Regions from separate parts of the Micromonospora sp. NPDC051141 genome, predicted to be linked through region 1. Evidence: riboswitches for the same ligand, from Rfam matches in the RefSeq annotation. Region 1 holds a riboswitch; the other holds the start of a gene.
What was found. Region 1 has a riboswitch for cyclic di-AMP ahead of ACIA6B_RS11760 (hypothetical protein). Riboswitches for the same ligand answer to the same signal wherever they lie in the genome.

Region 1 (6,992 bases):
GCACGCCGAGCTGCGCGCCGCGCCCGGTGCCGACGAGCAGCGCGGTCGGGGTGGCCAGGCCGAGCGCGCACGGGCACGCGATGATCAGCACGGCCACGGCGGCGGTGAACGCGGCGGTCGGCCCGGCGCCGGTGCCGAGCCACCAGCCCAGCGTGCCGGCGGCCAGGGCGATCACGATCGGCACGAACACGCCGGAGATCCGGTCGGCGAGGCGCTGCACCGCCGCCTTGCCGGTCTGCGCCTGTTCCACCAGCCGGGCCATCTGGGCGAGCTGGGTGTCGCCGCCGATCCGGGTGGCCCGGACCACCAGCCGGCCGCCGGCGTTGACGGTGGCGCCCACCACGGCGTCGCCCGGCCCGACCTCGACCGGCACCGACTCGCCGGTGAGCATGCTGGCGTCGACCGCCGACGTGCCCTCCTCGACCACGCCGTCGGTGGCGATCTTCTCGCCGGGCCGGACCACGAACCGGTCGGCGACCGCGAGCTGGTCGACCGGGATCCGGACCTCCGACCCGCCGCGCAGCACTGCCACGTCCTTCGCGCCCAACTCCAGCAGGGCCCGCAGCGCGGAGCCGGCGGTGCGCTTGGCCCGCGCCTCGAAGTAGCGTCCGGCCAGGATGAAGACGGTCACCCCGGCGGCGGCCTCCAGGTAGATGTTGCCGGCGCCGTCGCCGCGGGTGATGGCGAACCGGAACGGGTGCGTCATCCCGGGCATCCCGGCGTCGCCGAGGAAGAGCGCCCAGAGCGACCAGCCGAACGCGGCCAGCGTGCCGAGGGAGACCAACGTGTCCATGGTCGCCGCGCCGTGCCGCAGGTTGACCAGCGCGGCCCGGTGGAACGGCAGCCCGCCCCAGACCACCACCGGCGCGGCCAGCGTGAGCGAGGCCCACTGCCAGTAGTCGAACTGCCAGGCCGGCACCATGGCCAGCACGATCACCGGCAGCGTCAGCACGGCGGAGACCCACAGCCGGGTACGCGCAACCCGCAGCTCGTCGACCGGCTCGGCGGCCGTGACCTCCCCGGCGCGGGCGGGCGGCGGCGGCACCTCGGCCGTGTACCCGGTCTTCTCCACGGTGGCGATCAGGTCGGCCGGCGCGATGTCGTCGGCGTACCGGACGGTGGCCTTCTCGGTGGCGTAGTTCACCGTGGCCTCGACGCCGTCCATCCGGTTGAGCTTCTTCTCGATCCGGGCGGCGCAGGACGCGCAGGTCATGCCGCCGATCGCGAGCTCGATCAGGTTCGGCGCGGTCGGCAGCGTCTTTCCCGTGGTGGTCATCGCGACACCTCCCCGGTCAACTGTGCCCGTGCCCCGGCGTGCCGTGTCCGGCGTCCGGGGTCGGTGCGGTGGTGGGTGCCGGCGCGGGCTGGGCGCCGGCCAGGACGGTGAACTCGGCGGTGTGCACCGCGTCGCCGTGACGGAAGTCCAGGTAGAGACGGTACGCCCCGGCGGAGGGCACCTCGGCCGCGAACGTGACCGCCGGCCCGGCGGGGGTGCGCCCGTCGTCGGGCGTGCCTTCCGGGTGCACGTGCAGGTAGGCCAGGTCGCCCTGGCGCAGCGCCACCAGGTGCCCGTACGCGCCGAGGTAGGGCTGGAGGTCGGTGACCGGGCGACCGGCCCGGCTGACGGTGAGCGTGAGCCGGCTGGTGCGGCCGGGCTCCGGCGTGCCGGTGAGCGTGACCGTGTAGCCGTCGACAGTGGCGGTGGTGGCCGGCGCCGGCAGCGGCCGGGCGGCCAGCGGGCCGGGGACGGTGACGTCGACGCCGAGCGTCAGCGGCTCGCCGCCGGTCGGCGTGAAGTCGGCGAACGCCCGCCAGACGCCGGGCCCGGCGAGCGGCGAGGCGACCCGCCAGGTGCCGTCGGCCGCCAGCTCCGGGTGCACGTGCCGGAAGCCGGACAGGTCGCGGCGGGCGACGATCAGGTGCATGCGCCTGTCGTGCGCCACGTCGTAGCGGGTGACCGGTGCGCCGTCCGGGCCGGTGATCCGGAACGCGAACTCGCCGGCCGGGGCGGTCACCGGCTGGAGCGTGTAGCCCCGCTCGGAGACCAGCAGGCCGCCGGGCAGGTGCGCGCCGCCGGTGTCCCCGTCGCCGGTGTCCCCGTCGCCGTGGCCGGTTTCACCGTGGTCGGCGGTGCCGGAGTCGTGGTCGGTGTCGGTGGTGTCGTGCCGGATCTCGGCGGCCGGGGCGGCGGGACCGGCCACGTGACCGATCCCGTACGCCCCGGCGAACACCGTCGCGAGGCCGAGCGCGAAGCCACTCAGCTTCGTCGCCGTGTTCATGGTGCCTCCTCGGTTCTGCGGGTCCGCGGACCCGTCACGCCCCGGCGAGGTCGTAGCCGGCCTCGTCGACGGCGGCGCGGACGGCGTCCGCGTCCAGTGGTTCCCGGCTGGTGACGGTGACCCGGCCGGTGGCCAGGTCGACCTGGACGTCGGTGACGCCCGGCAGCGCGCTCAGCTCGGCGCTGACCGCGTTGACGCAGTGCCCGCAGGTCATGCCCTGCACCTGGTAGGTGGTGTCCATCTCGCCCTCCGATCAGATACCCCCTGGGGGTACGAGTCGAACGGTATCATACCCCCGAGGGGTACGGTATCCTCGACGCATGACCACGCCGTCCACCCCGGTCCGGGGCTACACCGCCAGCAAGGACCAACTGCTCGCGCGGCTCCGCCGCATCGAGGGACAGGTCCGGGGCATCGAGAAGATGGTCGAGGACGACCGTTACTGCATCGACGTGCTGACCCAGATCTCCGCCATCCAGGCCGCGCTGGACAAGGTCGCGCTGGGCCTGCTCGACGGCCACGCCCGGCACTGCATGCACGAGGGCGCCGCCGAGGGCCGCGCCGACGAGATGGCCACCGAGATGATGGCCGCAGTGGGCCGCCTCATGAAACGCGGCTGACCCAGCCCTCTCCCCTCCCCTCCCTGCCCCGCCCCGCCCCGCCCCGCCCCGTCGATCTTGCAGTTGCGGCCCAAGAGATGCCCCGTTCGCGCCGCTTGCCGAGGCCGTAACTGCAAGATCGCGCAGGTGGGGTGGCTACCATGACCCGGCGGCGACCCCGGGCGTGGACAGGACGCGTCCGCGCCGGCCGGTGGACGACCGGGCCGGTGAACCGGTGCGCCGCGACCCGTAGGGAGAGCCGCCGTGGGCGCCGACCACACCCGTCCCGCCCCCGCCGCGCCGCCGGGCGTACGCCGGCTCCTGTTCGCGACCGTGGTGCCGCTCTTCGTGCTCACCGTGCTCGCGGCGCTGGTGCTCTGGCCCCGGGGCGGCGGCCCGGAGCCGGCCGAAGCCGAGAACGTGCCACGCCACCACGGCACGGTGACCCGGGTGGTGACCGAGCCCTGTCCGCCCACGCCGGAGGCCCCCGCGGGCGGCGGCGGCCGGTGCGGCACCGTGACGGTCGCCGCGGAGCAGGGCCCGGACGCCGGCCGGCAGGTCGAGACGCCGATCCCGGACGGGCCCGGGGCACCCCGCGTCGAGGTCGGCGACGAGGTGATCCTGGTCGAGTTGACCGACCCGGCCGACCCGTCGGTGAAGGCGTACAACATCGCCGAGCACCAGCGCGCCACGCCGTTGATCTGGCTGGTGGCGCTCTTCGCCGCCGCGATCGTGGCGTTCGGGCGCTGGCGCGGGCTGGCCGCGTTGGGTGGCCTGGTGGCGAGCTTCGCCATCCTGCTCGGCTTCGTGCTGCCCGGGATCGGCGCCGGCCGGTCCCCGCTGCCGGTGGCGATCGTCGGCGCCGCGCTGATCATGTTCGTGGTGCTCTACCTGACCCACGGGATCAGCGCGCAGACGTCCGTGGCGGTGCTCGGCACGCTCGGCAGCCTGGTGGTCACCGGCGTGCTGGGCACGCTCGCCACCGCCGCCACCCACCTGACCGGCTTCGGCAGCGAGGACGCCACCACGCTCTCCATGTTCCAGGGCGGCGTGGACCTGCACGGCCTGCTGCTGGCCGGCATCATCATCGGCTCGCTGGGAGTGCTGGACGACGTCACGGTCACCCAGGCGGCCACCGTCACCGAGCTGGCGCACGCCAACCCCGACCTGTCCCGACGGCAGCTCTACCGGGCGGCGACCCGGGTGGGCCGGGCGCACATCGCGTCCACTGTCAACACCATCGTGCTGGCGTACGCGGGCGCCTCGCTGCCGCTGCTGCTCCTGCTGGTGGCCGACTCCCGCCCGGTGAGCGAGATCCTCACCAGCGAGTTCCTGGCCCAGGAGATCGTCCGCAGCGCGGTGGCGACCCTCGGCCTGATCGCCGCCGTACCGCTCACCACCGCGCTGGCCGCGGTCGTGGCCACCGCCGGACGGCACGGCCCGGCGACCGGGGCGTCGCCGACGCCGCCGGGCCGGCCCCCCGCGGCCCGCCGCGAGGCGCTGGAGGCGCTCGGCGGGACGTCGGCCGAACGGCGGCCCGACCACCGGGGAAGTACGGATGTCGCATGGTGACACTCCGCAGCGTGACGGCGCGCGGGAAACGCGATGCTGGTCACGCTGGGCAATGTCGAATTCTCGCGATTGGTCGGCTTCCGGGCGTAGATCCCCGGTCGACATCTCGGGTAACCTCGCTGCCGGTCACCGCCGAAGGCGCGCACCCGCGCCTGCGGTGCCGCCGCCCAATCGCCTCCGGGCGAGCCGGGGAACCAGGTACATGGGGTGAATCCGCGTCAGCGGTAGGGGCCGCTTCCGTCCCGAACCCGTCAGCTAACCCGGTCGGCGGCCGACGGAAGGGAACACTGTGACGGCACCCCTGCGCCGCTGCTTGACACCCGTGGTGGCCGTGCTCGCCGCGCTCGCCGTGCTGGTCGGGCCGACCCCGGCGTCGGCGGCTCCGCACACCGCCGCCCCCAACCCCTCGGGGCACTCGGAGGACGACGACCCACCGCTGATCAGCGAGGCCGTCACCGCCGCCAACCGGGCCTACCTCCAGGCCAAGTCCAAGCTGGACACGTCGCGCAAGCGGCAGCTCAAGCTCGCGCTGGAGGTGAAGGCGGCGCAGAACGAGCTGGACGCGCTCAGCCCGCAGGTCACCGAGATCGCCGCGCAGTCCTACCGCACCGGTCGGGTCGGTGCGATGGCGATGCTGCTGGAGAGCGACTCGCCCGACTCGTTCGTCCGTCGGGCCAGTGCCCTGGACGAACTCAACCTGTTCAACGGGCAGCGGCTCGCCGCCATCAACGCGGTGAAGACGCGCGCCGAGCAGGCCAAGATCGCGCTCGACGCCGAGGTGCGCGAGCAGGAGAAGCAGACGAACGCGATGGCCCGCGAGAAGGTCGAGGCGCAGAAGGCGCTGAAGCTGGTCGGTGGGCTGGACTTCACCGGTGGCCTGGTCTCGGCCACCTCCCCGGTTGCCAAGATCGGCCCCGGCCGCACCGCCGACGGCGGATGGAAGTCCGAGTCGTGCAGCGAGAACGACCCGACCACCTCCGGCTGCGTCACGCCGCGCACGCTGCACGCGTACAAGGAGGTCAAGCGCGCCGGCTTCAACCGCTTCGTGGGCTGCTACCGCCCCGGCGGGCCGTGGGAGCACCCCAAGGGCAAGGCGTGCGACTGGTCGTTGCAGAACAGCGGCTTCTCGCCGTGGCACAACAACGACACCCGCCGGTACGGCAACGAGGTGGCCGCCTTCCTCATCCGTAACGCCGACCGGCTGGGCATCTACTACGTGATCTGGAACCGGCAGATCTGGTTCCCGGCGACCGGCTGGAGTTCCTACAGCGGGCCCTCCAACCACACCGACCACGTGCACATGTCACTGCTCTGACGCGTACGCGAGAAGGGGCCGCCTCCGGGCGGCCCCTTCCGTGTGTCCGGGGGTGGTCAGCCGGCGAGCGCCGGGTCCGCCGGTGCGGCCGGGGCGGGCACCGGGGCCGGGGACTGCGCCACCGTTCGCACCTCGCCGCCGCTGAGCCGGTACGACATGCCGGCCACCGCGCACGCTCCCGCGGCCACCCGCTCGGCGAGCACCGTCGAGCGGGCCAACAGGGTCTCCACGGTCTGCGCGATGTGGATGTCGATGATGCCGTCGAGGTCCTCGACCTCCTGCCGGGCGGCCCGGAGCAGGCTGGGCGAGACGGCGTCCACCACCGCGCCCAGGTGCCCGGCCGGCGCGGAGCCGGTGCGGACCGCCTCGCGGGCCGCCTGGACCGCGCCGCACGAGTCGTGGCCGAGCACCACCACGAGGGGCGTGCCGAGCACGGTCACCGCGTACTCGACGCTGCCGAGCACCTCGGGGCCGGCGGTGTGCCCGGCGGTACGCACCACGAAGAGGTCGCCGAGACCGCGGTCGAAGATGATCTCGGCGGCGAGCCGGGAGTCGGAGCAGCCGACGATCACCGCGAACGGGTGCTGGCCCTCGGCGACCGCGGCCCGGTGCCCGGCGTCCTGGTTCGGATGCTGCGGCACGCCGGTGACGAACCGGTGGTTACCGGCCCGTAGTTCGGCGAGTGCCTCGTCGGGAGTGCTCGGGATCATCGCTGCTCACCTCGTCCTCGGGCGGAACGACCGGGCCGGCGGTCGGCGGTGTCGGCCTCGCGACCCACCGTCACACGAGACCGATGGCACGTCAAGATTTCGTGATACGCATTTCATGCGTTATGACTCGACCCGCTCCGGGTCCGGGCCATCGCCCGCCACGCCATACGATGACCACCATGGCGACCACACCAGGCGAGGACGGGAGCCGCCGGCACTGGACCTTCCTCACCAACCACGGGCACGTGCTGCTGGCCATCGCGCGCAACCCCACCGCGCGGCTGCGGGACGTGGCGGACGAGGTGGGCGTCACCGAGCGGGCGGCCCAGGCGATCGTCGCCGACCTGGAGGCCGGCGGCTACCTCCACCGCACCCGGGTGGGTCGGCGCAACGAGTACACGATCAACCCGAACGGTCGTTTCCGGCACCCCGCCGAGGCCGACCAGCAGGTCGGGGCGTTGCTCGACCTCTTCGCCGCCGAACCGGCGGCCACCGACGCCACCCCCGAGCGATGACC
Region 2 (6,992 bases), on a different contig from region 1:
GACGTCGGCCGGCACGTCCCGCATGATCCGGTGCGGGATGCCGAAGTACCGGGCCAGCTCCAGGGTGCGCGAGTCGTGCGCGAACAGGTAGCCGGGCGTGCCGGCGATCAGCGCGGTGATGGTGCCGTGGATGCGGGTGCCGAAGTTGAAGTCGAAGCCGGACAGGTGCGCCATCCAGGTCCACGGGTCGACGAACATCCGCACCTTGTCCTCGACGAAGAGCGGATGCGAGGTGTGCAGTGGCATCTCGCTGTGCTTGCCCCGGTGCTCGGGCGCGTCGCCGTAGAGCAGCGTGCCGAGCGTGCGCAGGTCCTGCGGCACGTAGCACAGGTTCGGGTAGCGCTCCCGGTGGCGGCGGACGACCGGGGCCATCGACGAGACGTACGGGGAGATGGTCAGCGCGATCCGGTCGTCGGTGGTCAGCTCCGGCCGGGTCTTCTCCAGCGTGAACGTGTCCCCGTGCAGGAACATCGACGGGCAGCCGATCTGCTCCACCGCGGAGAAACCGAGCGTACGCAGGTAGCTCTCGGTGATCTCGCCGCGCACCCCGATGCTGTGCGACCGGTCGAGCACCGCCCGGCAGAACGCGCTCACCGGCTCGTCGATCTGGCGGAGGTACTCCCGGTCGCCGTCGACGTTCGTCTGCACGCCCACACCGAGGACCACCACCGGGATCTTCAGCCGCTCGATCAGCCGGGTCATCGGTTCGAGGCGGTTGACGAAGCTGCGCCGGAACGCGTTGGCCAGCGGAATGACGAAGACGTCGTACCGTTCGTTGATCTCGTCGGCGTCGCGCGGGTCGGCGAGCTTCCGGGTCGACGTGACCTCCGCCGTGGAGGTGGCCAGCAGCTTGTTCGCGGCATGGCTGAAGACCAGGTTGCCGGTGTTGTCGCTGATCCAGTTGCCGGCGAAGGTCTCCTCGGGCGTCAGGACGTCGAACGGGCCCTTGCGGGCGCGGAGGAGGATCCGCTGGTGCATCCGGTTGCTCACCTTCCGTACGGGCCCGGCGGGCCCGTACGGGGCCCCGCCGCGCGGGAACGGAAATCCTATCCGCCGCCTGCCGGAACCGGTCCGGACCTCGCCGCGCCGGAATCCGCCCCCGGCCACCCGGTAAGGTGCCCGGGATGACCAGCGCCCCGACCACCACCCGTGCTCCGCGTCTGCCGTCGCTGACCGGGCTGCGCTGGATGGGAGCCCTGCTGGTCTTCGGCTTCCACGCGGGCACCATGCGGATCATCGCGGAGCCGCAGTGGCAGGCGGTGATGGGCAAGGTCTTCAGCCTCGGCCTCTCCGGCGTCGAGTTCTTCTTCATCCTCAGTGGCTTCGTGCTCGTCTGGTCGTACCGGGACGGCGAGTCGGGGTGGACGTTCCTGCGCCGCCGGGCGGCCAAGATCTACCCGAACCACGTGGTGACGTTCCTGGCGGCCCTGGCCGTGGCGGCCTGGTTCGCCGACCCGGTGCTGCCGTGGGCCGCGATCGGGAACCTGTTCCTGGTCCAGGCGTGGATCCCGCTCAACGGCTACTTCTACAGCATCAACAACGTGAGCTGGTCGCTCTCCTGCGAGCTGGCCTTCTACCTGTGCCTGCCGCTGGTGGTGCCGTGGCTGCGCCGGGCGCGTACCGGCGTGCTCCGGGCCGTGCTGGTCGCCGCGCCGCTGCTCATTCTGGCGCTCTGGCCGGGCCAGCACCTGGTGCCCGAGGAGCAGCGGTGGTGGTTCACGCAGATCTTCCCGGTCACCCGCTCGTTCGAGTTCTGGATGGGGGCGGCGGCGGCCGAGCTGATGCGCCGCCACCGCTGGCGGGGACCCGGGCTGACCACCGCCAGCCTGGCCTTCGTCGCCACCTGGGTGGTCGCCGCGCTGTGGATCCGGGCCGAGTTCTGGGCGGCGCTGCTCGCCGTCGCGTACCTCTTGGTCATCACCGCGGCGGCGGGCGCCGACGTGCGGGGTCGGCGGACCCCGTGGCGGTCCCGGCCGATGCTCTGGCTCGGTGAGGTGTCGTTCGCGTTCTACCTGGTCCACGTGCTGGTCATGGTGACCGTGCTGCGGCTCACCGGGGACTGGGGGACCGGGCTGCCCGGGTGGCGGGGCCCGCTCGCGGTGCTCGGCTTCCTGCTGCTCACCCTGGCGCTCGCCGCCGTGCTGCACCGCTGGGTGGAGGAGCCGATGATGCGCCGCCTCGGCCCGTCGCGCCGGGCCCGCTGCGGTCCGGCCGCCGCCGCGCCGGCACCGGGCGTGCCCGCACCGCGAGCGGCCGTCGACGACACCGGCGCGGCGTCCGCCGGGGAGCCGGACCCGTCGATCGAGTACGCCGGGCGGCGCCGGCCGGACTGAGCGGTCCACCCTGGTCAACGGCGTCGCGACACGCCGGGCGACGATGCGCTGTGCCCGGATCGGCGGTAATTTGTTCCCGTGGCTCCGATCGCGCTCACCTGTCCCGTGTGGTGGGTGGCGCGCTGGGTCGCCCGGACGCTGGCCAGCCTGGCCGTGGTCGTCGCCTGTTCGCTGGGTGCCGCCACGCTGCCGACCGGCGTGTCCCCGATCGCACCCGCGGCGGCTGGCCCGGTCGCCGGGTTGCGGGCCGCCGACGCCGACCGACCGGCCAGCCGTGTCGCCGACCGACCGGCCGGCTCCGCCACCGACCGGCGGGGCGACACCGTCGCCGACCGGCGGGGCGACACCGTCGCCGACCGGCGGGACGTCACCGTCGCCGAGCGGCAGGGCGACGCCGTCGCCGACCGGCAGGGCGTCCCCGCCGTCGATCGGCAGCGGAGCCACGTCGGCGTTCCCGAGCCGCAGCCGGTGGGCGATGTCCCGCCCCCGACCGGGCGGCACCCGTTCCCGGTCGGCCAGCCGCCGGCTCCGTCCGGTCCGCGGGCCCCGCCCGCCCGCTGACCCGCCGAGGTCCACGCCCGCCCGCTGACCCGCCACGGGCCCGGCCCGTGACCGCGCCCACCGAACCTCACCCCGCACCGCCCCTCGGCGGCCCGGCGGCGCCCGAACTCCGGCCGCGCCCCGCCCCCGACCGGCCGTGCGGAGTTACCCGCCACTGTCTTCCGTGAGGTGCCGACCATGTCGCAGACCGTTCTTCTCAATTTCCTCACCGCCGTCCCCGAGGCCGCCGCCATCTGGTCGGCGCTGACCGTGCTCGCCCTCGTCCTGCTCGCCGTGCTGGTCGCGCGACCGGAACGCGACGGCGCGGAGGAGCCGGCACCCGAACCGGTCGACGCGGAGGCGCTCCACCGCGCCGACCTGGCCCGCTACGCCGACGAGGTGGCGGTGGCCGCGGCCGGGGCCGCGCAGACCGCCCGTCGCCGTCGCGAGCAGTGGCTGGCTGCCCAGAGCGAGGCCGAACGGGCCTGGAGGGCCTACGACGAGGCGGACGCCGCCGCCCGCCGCCTGGCCGGCGCCGGCGCGCTGCCCGCCCCGCACACCCCCCGCACCCCCGCCGAGTACGCGGCGCGCGAGCGCTGGCTGCACCACGCCGCCATGACCGCGCACTGGCGGGGGGAGCTGACCGCCCGCCAGCTCGCCGACGTGCTCGCCCACCGCAACGGGTGGGACCCGCGCCGGCACCCGGCCGAGCAGGAGATCGTGCTGGCCCGAACCGTCCGCGACGGTCGGCGGGCCGGCTGGGAGACGGCCGCCGAGCGGGAACGCCTGGCGTGGCGGGACGCCGAACTGGCCGCCGAGGCGGCCCGCACGCTCGCCGCCGAGGCGTACGCGGCTGCCACGGCGCTGCGGCCGGTGCCCACGTCCCGCGTCCCGACGGCGAGCCGCGTTCCGGTCCCGTCGGCGGTGCGGGGGGCCCGGTGGCGTCCGGCCCGCGTCGGCTGAGCGCCCCCGGGGAGCACGTCGACCGAATCGTTACCCGGAACCGGTGAGGCCGGTCACCGGAGGTGTCCGCCGGCGACCGGCCGGATCGATGGCCCCTGCTGCGCCCGTTGCCCGGTTCTCCGCCGTCCGGATGTCCGCTTCCTGCCGCACGGCGCCGAGCTGGCCGCTCGTCCCATTGAGGGAGGTCGGTGACCGGCTGTTCCGAATCCGTAGTCGTAGAGGACGTTTACGCAGGTGAGGGCGCTTGGCAGGGCGTGTACCCGCCGGTAGTGTCGGCGCGTCCGGTGCGGTTCCCGATCGCAGATGGCGACGCCGCGCCGACCCGCCTAATCGTGCATACGAACCGGGGACCCAACGCAACACCGGGGTGAATCCGCGAGCCCACGGCCGCGGTAGGGCGTACTTCCCGCCCGAATCCGTCAGCTAACCCGGTCGGCGGCCACGGAAGGAGTTCCATCCCGTGCCCACCACCCCCCGAACGTCTCCCCGCCTCCACGGCCCCGGGGTGCCGGCGCTCGCCTGACGCGACGCGCTTCCGACCCCGTCCCGCCCGGCATCCGGGCGACTTCCCGCGGCCGTCCCGCCCGCCAGCGCGTGTGAGTTCCTCCACGCGCGGGGTCGGCGCGTGCCGCCCACCCCCGTGGAGGAAACCCGTGAAGTACCACCTGAAGCGCCACCTGCGTCGCCTCGCGACCGAGCGTCCGTACCAGATCATCGCCGGTTCGGCGGCGGCCCTCGTGCTGGCCGGCGGCACCGGCGCCGCGCTGACCGCCACCGACGACGCGCCGACCCGGCAGGAGAACACCGCCGCGGTGGCGGAACTCGGCTCCCGCCTCGGCGACACCGCCAGCCGCAGCGAGGCGCGCATCGCCGTCCCGTCGCCGAGCGCGTCGCCCAGCGCCTCGCCGAGCGCCTCCCCCCGCCGCTCGCCCAGCGCCTCGCCCACGGCCTCGCCGTCGGCGAAGGTCGCCGACCCGGACACCACCCGCAAGGCCACGCCGAAGCCGCCGTCGAGCAAGGTGCTCGACTACGACTACCAGGCGCAGACCACCTACTACTACTGCGGCCCGGCCGCGGTGCGGAACGCGCTCAGCGCCACCGGCATCGAGCGCAGCCAGGACACGCTCGCCGTCGCGCTCGGTACCACCGAGATGGGCACCAACTCGGCCGAGGACACCACCCGGGTGCTCAACCAGCAGGTCAAGGGCGACCCGTACCGGACCCGCATGATTCCTGGCGCGGCCACCAAGGAGCAGATCGACCGGCTCCAGGCCGACGTGGTCAACGCGGTCCGCAACGGCCGGGCGGTGGTCTCGAACGTCGTCGGGGACGCCACCGACACCAACGGCGGCTGGCACTCGTTCCCGGGCGGCCACTACATCGCCGTGGTCGGCTACCAGAACGACGGCCGGACCGTACGGATCGCCGACTCGGCGGACCCGTCGCTGCCGGCGTACTGGGTCAGCACCATCGACCTGGCGAACTGGATGGCCACGCGCGGCTACTCCGCCTGACCGTACGCGTCGAAGGCCGGCACCCCGGTTCGGGGTGCCGGCCTTCGTGGTGTCTCAGCTGTTCCAGTGCTGGTTGACGAGGTCGGTGGCCTGCTTCTCCCACTGCGCGTACGCGTCCGGGTAGGCCGACACCTGCACGGTCTGGGCGGCCTTGGTCAGCGGCATGTCCTGCCAGCCGTCGACCTGCTTCAACCCCTTCAGGAACGCGAGCGTGGAGTATTCGGGGTCGGTGATCTGCTCCGGGGTGCCCCAACCAGAGGAGGGGCGCTGCTGGAACAGACCCAGCGAGTCGTGGTCGTTGCGGTCACCGAGGTGACCCAGGTTCTCCAGCTTCGACTCCTGCAACGCGGTGGCGATCGAGATGACCGCGGCCCGCTCCGGCAGCCCGGCCTTCTTCGTCGCCGCGATGATCGCCTTGACGTTGGCCGTCTGCTCGTCGTTCAGGTTGATCGTGGACTGCTCACCCTGCACGCTCGCCACCGTGACCGGCTTGCCGGCGGTAGCGGCGTGCGCGGACTCGACGTGACCGGCGATCGGACCGGCGAACACACCACCGGTGAAAGCCAGACCAGCAATACCCAGCACACTCTTACGCAGCATCGTGTTCACGGGGGGCTCCATTCGGGGGTCAACGCACCCGGGGGGTGCGGGCACCGTCAGGCGCACAAGACAAGTTCTGGCTGCTCGCGGGGCGGGGGCCTCAATCGCGGCGCCGGAAGTGTGTGCAACGACCGGGGACCCACCGTCATTCCCGGGCGGGGCCGGCGGCGGGGGCCGCTTGCCTTCCTCGGCCGTGCACCGGGATACAACGCCGCCACCCCGTCGACGATTCCGCCGCGAGCGTGCCGCCCACCACCCCGAAACCGGACAACGCACCCACTGAGGCACGCCCGGCACTGGAACGCTACGGATGTCTCACGCGCGCCCAGACGTCCACCGCGTTCCACTCGCCGCCCCACCCGGCCGTTGGCTGGCGGACAGTCAGTGCTCCGGAGCCTGCAAACCTGATGGCGTGGACGGGTCAGGACGGCGACCCGTCCACGCCCTCAAGTTCGTAGCGCTGCGGGCGCAAGCACCGCCCGGCGTGCCCGACGCGTCGACACCGCTCCGCGCCCAGCTTCTGGAACGACGCGGTGGTGTCTCCCGGTTCCGAGGACGGTCACCGCGTTCCATTCGACCCGGGGCGGCACCGGCCGTGCGTGGTCTCGCGCGGGGTGTCCGTGCGGTGGCAGACTGCGGCGTATGGGCGATGCGACGGCGACCCGCCACCTGGTGCTCCTGCACGGCATGGGCGCCACCGGCGAGGTGTGGTTGCCCTGGGCGCCGCTGCTGGAGCGTCGCTGGCAGGGACGTTGGCTCGCCCCCGACCTGGCCGGCCACGGCTGGTCACCGCCGTTGCCGGGCGCCGGGTACTCGTTCGCGGCCCTGGCGCGGCGCGTGGCGGACGGGCTCGACGCGCTCCGGCTCGGCCCGCACGACCGACTGGTGCTGCTCGGGCACTCGCTCGGTGGTGTGGTGGCGCTGGCGCTCGCCGCACGGCAGCGGGGCCTGCCGGTCGACGCGGTGGTCGGGCTGGGCATCAAGGTGGTCTGGTCACCGGCCGAGCTGGCCAAGGCGGACGAGTTGGCGGCCCGGCCGGTGA

Region 2: linked by a shared signal. The riboswitch ahead of ACIA6B_RS03895 (C39 family peptidase) and the one ahead of ACIA6B_RS11760 (hypothetical protein) in region 1 are both predicted to bind cyclic di-AMP.

Annotation. Positions count from the first base shown of each region.
Region 1 is NZ_JBITFD010000005.1:119,553-126,544, reverse strand. It holds gene ACIA6B_RS11785 (heavy metal translocating P-type ATPase) at 1-1,276, opposite strand, end outside; gene ACIA6B_RS11780 (hypothetical protein) at 1,293-2,279, opposite strand; gene ACIA6B_RS11775 (heavy-metal-associated domain-containing protein) at 2,314-2,520, opposite strand; gene ACIA6B_RS11770 (metal-sensitive transcriptional regulator) at 2,600-2,899, shown strand; gene ACIA6B_RS11765 (YibE/F family protein) at 3,143-4,450, shown strand; cyclic di-AMP (ydaO/yuaA leader) riboswitch at 4,605-4,736, shown strand; gene ACIA6B_RS11760 (hypothetical protein) at 4,740-5,765, shown strand; gene ACIA6B_RS11755 (carbonic anhydrase) at 5,822-6,475, opposite strand; gene ACIA6B_RS11750 (helix-turn-helix domain-containing protein) at 6,646-6,990, shown strand.
Region 2 is NZ_JBITFD010000002.1:330,635-337,626, forward strand. It holds gene ACIA6B_RS03875 (polysaccharide pyruvyl transferase family protein) at 1-978, opposite strand, end outside; gene ACIA6B_RS03880 (acyltransferase family protein) at 1,125-2,333, shown strand; gene ACIA6B_RS03885 (hypothetical protein) at 2,448-2,894, shown strand; gene ACIA6B_RS03890 (hypothetical protein) at 3,072-3,836, shown strand; cyclic di-AMP (ydaO/yuaA leader) riboswitch at 4,150-4,289, shown strand; gene ACIA6B_RS03895 (C39 family peptidase) at 4,490-5,350, shown strand; gene ACIA6B_RS03900 (hypothetical protein) at 5,405-5,959, opposite strand; gene ACIA6B_RS03905 (alpha/beta fold hydrolase) at 6,593-6,992, shown strand, end outside.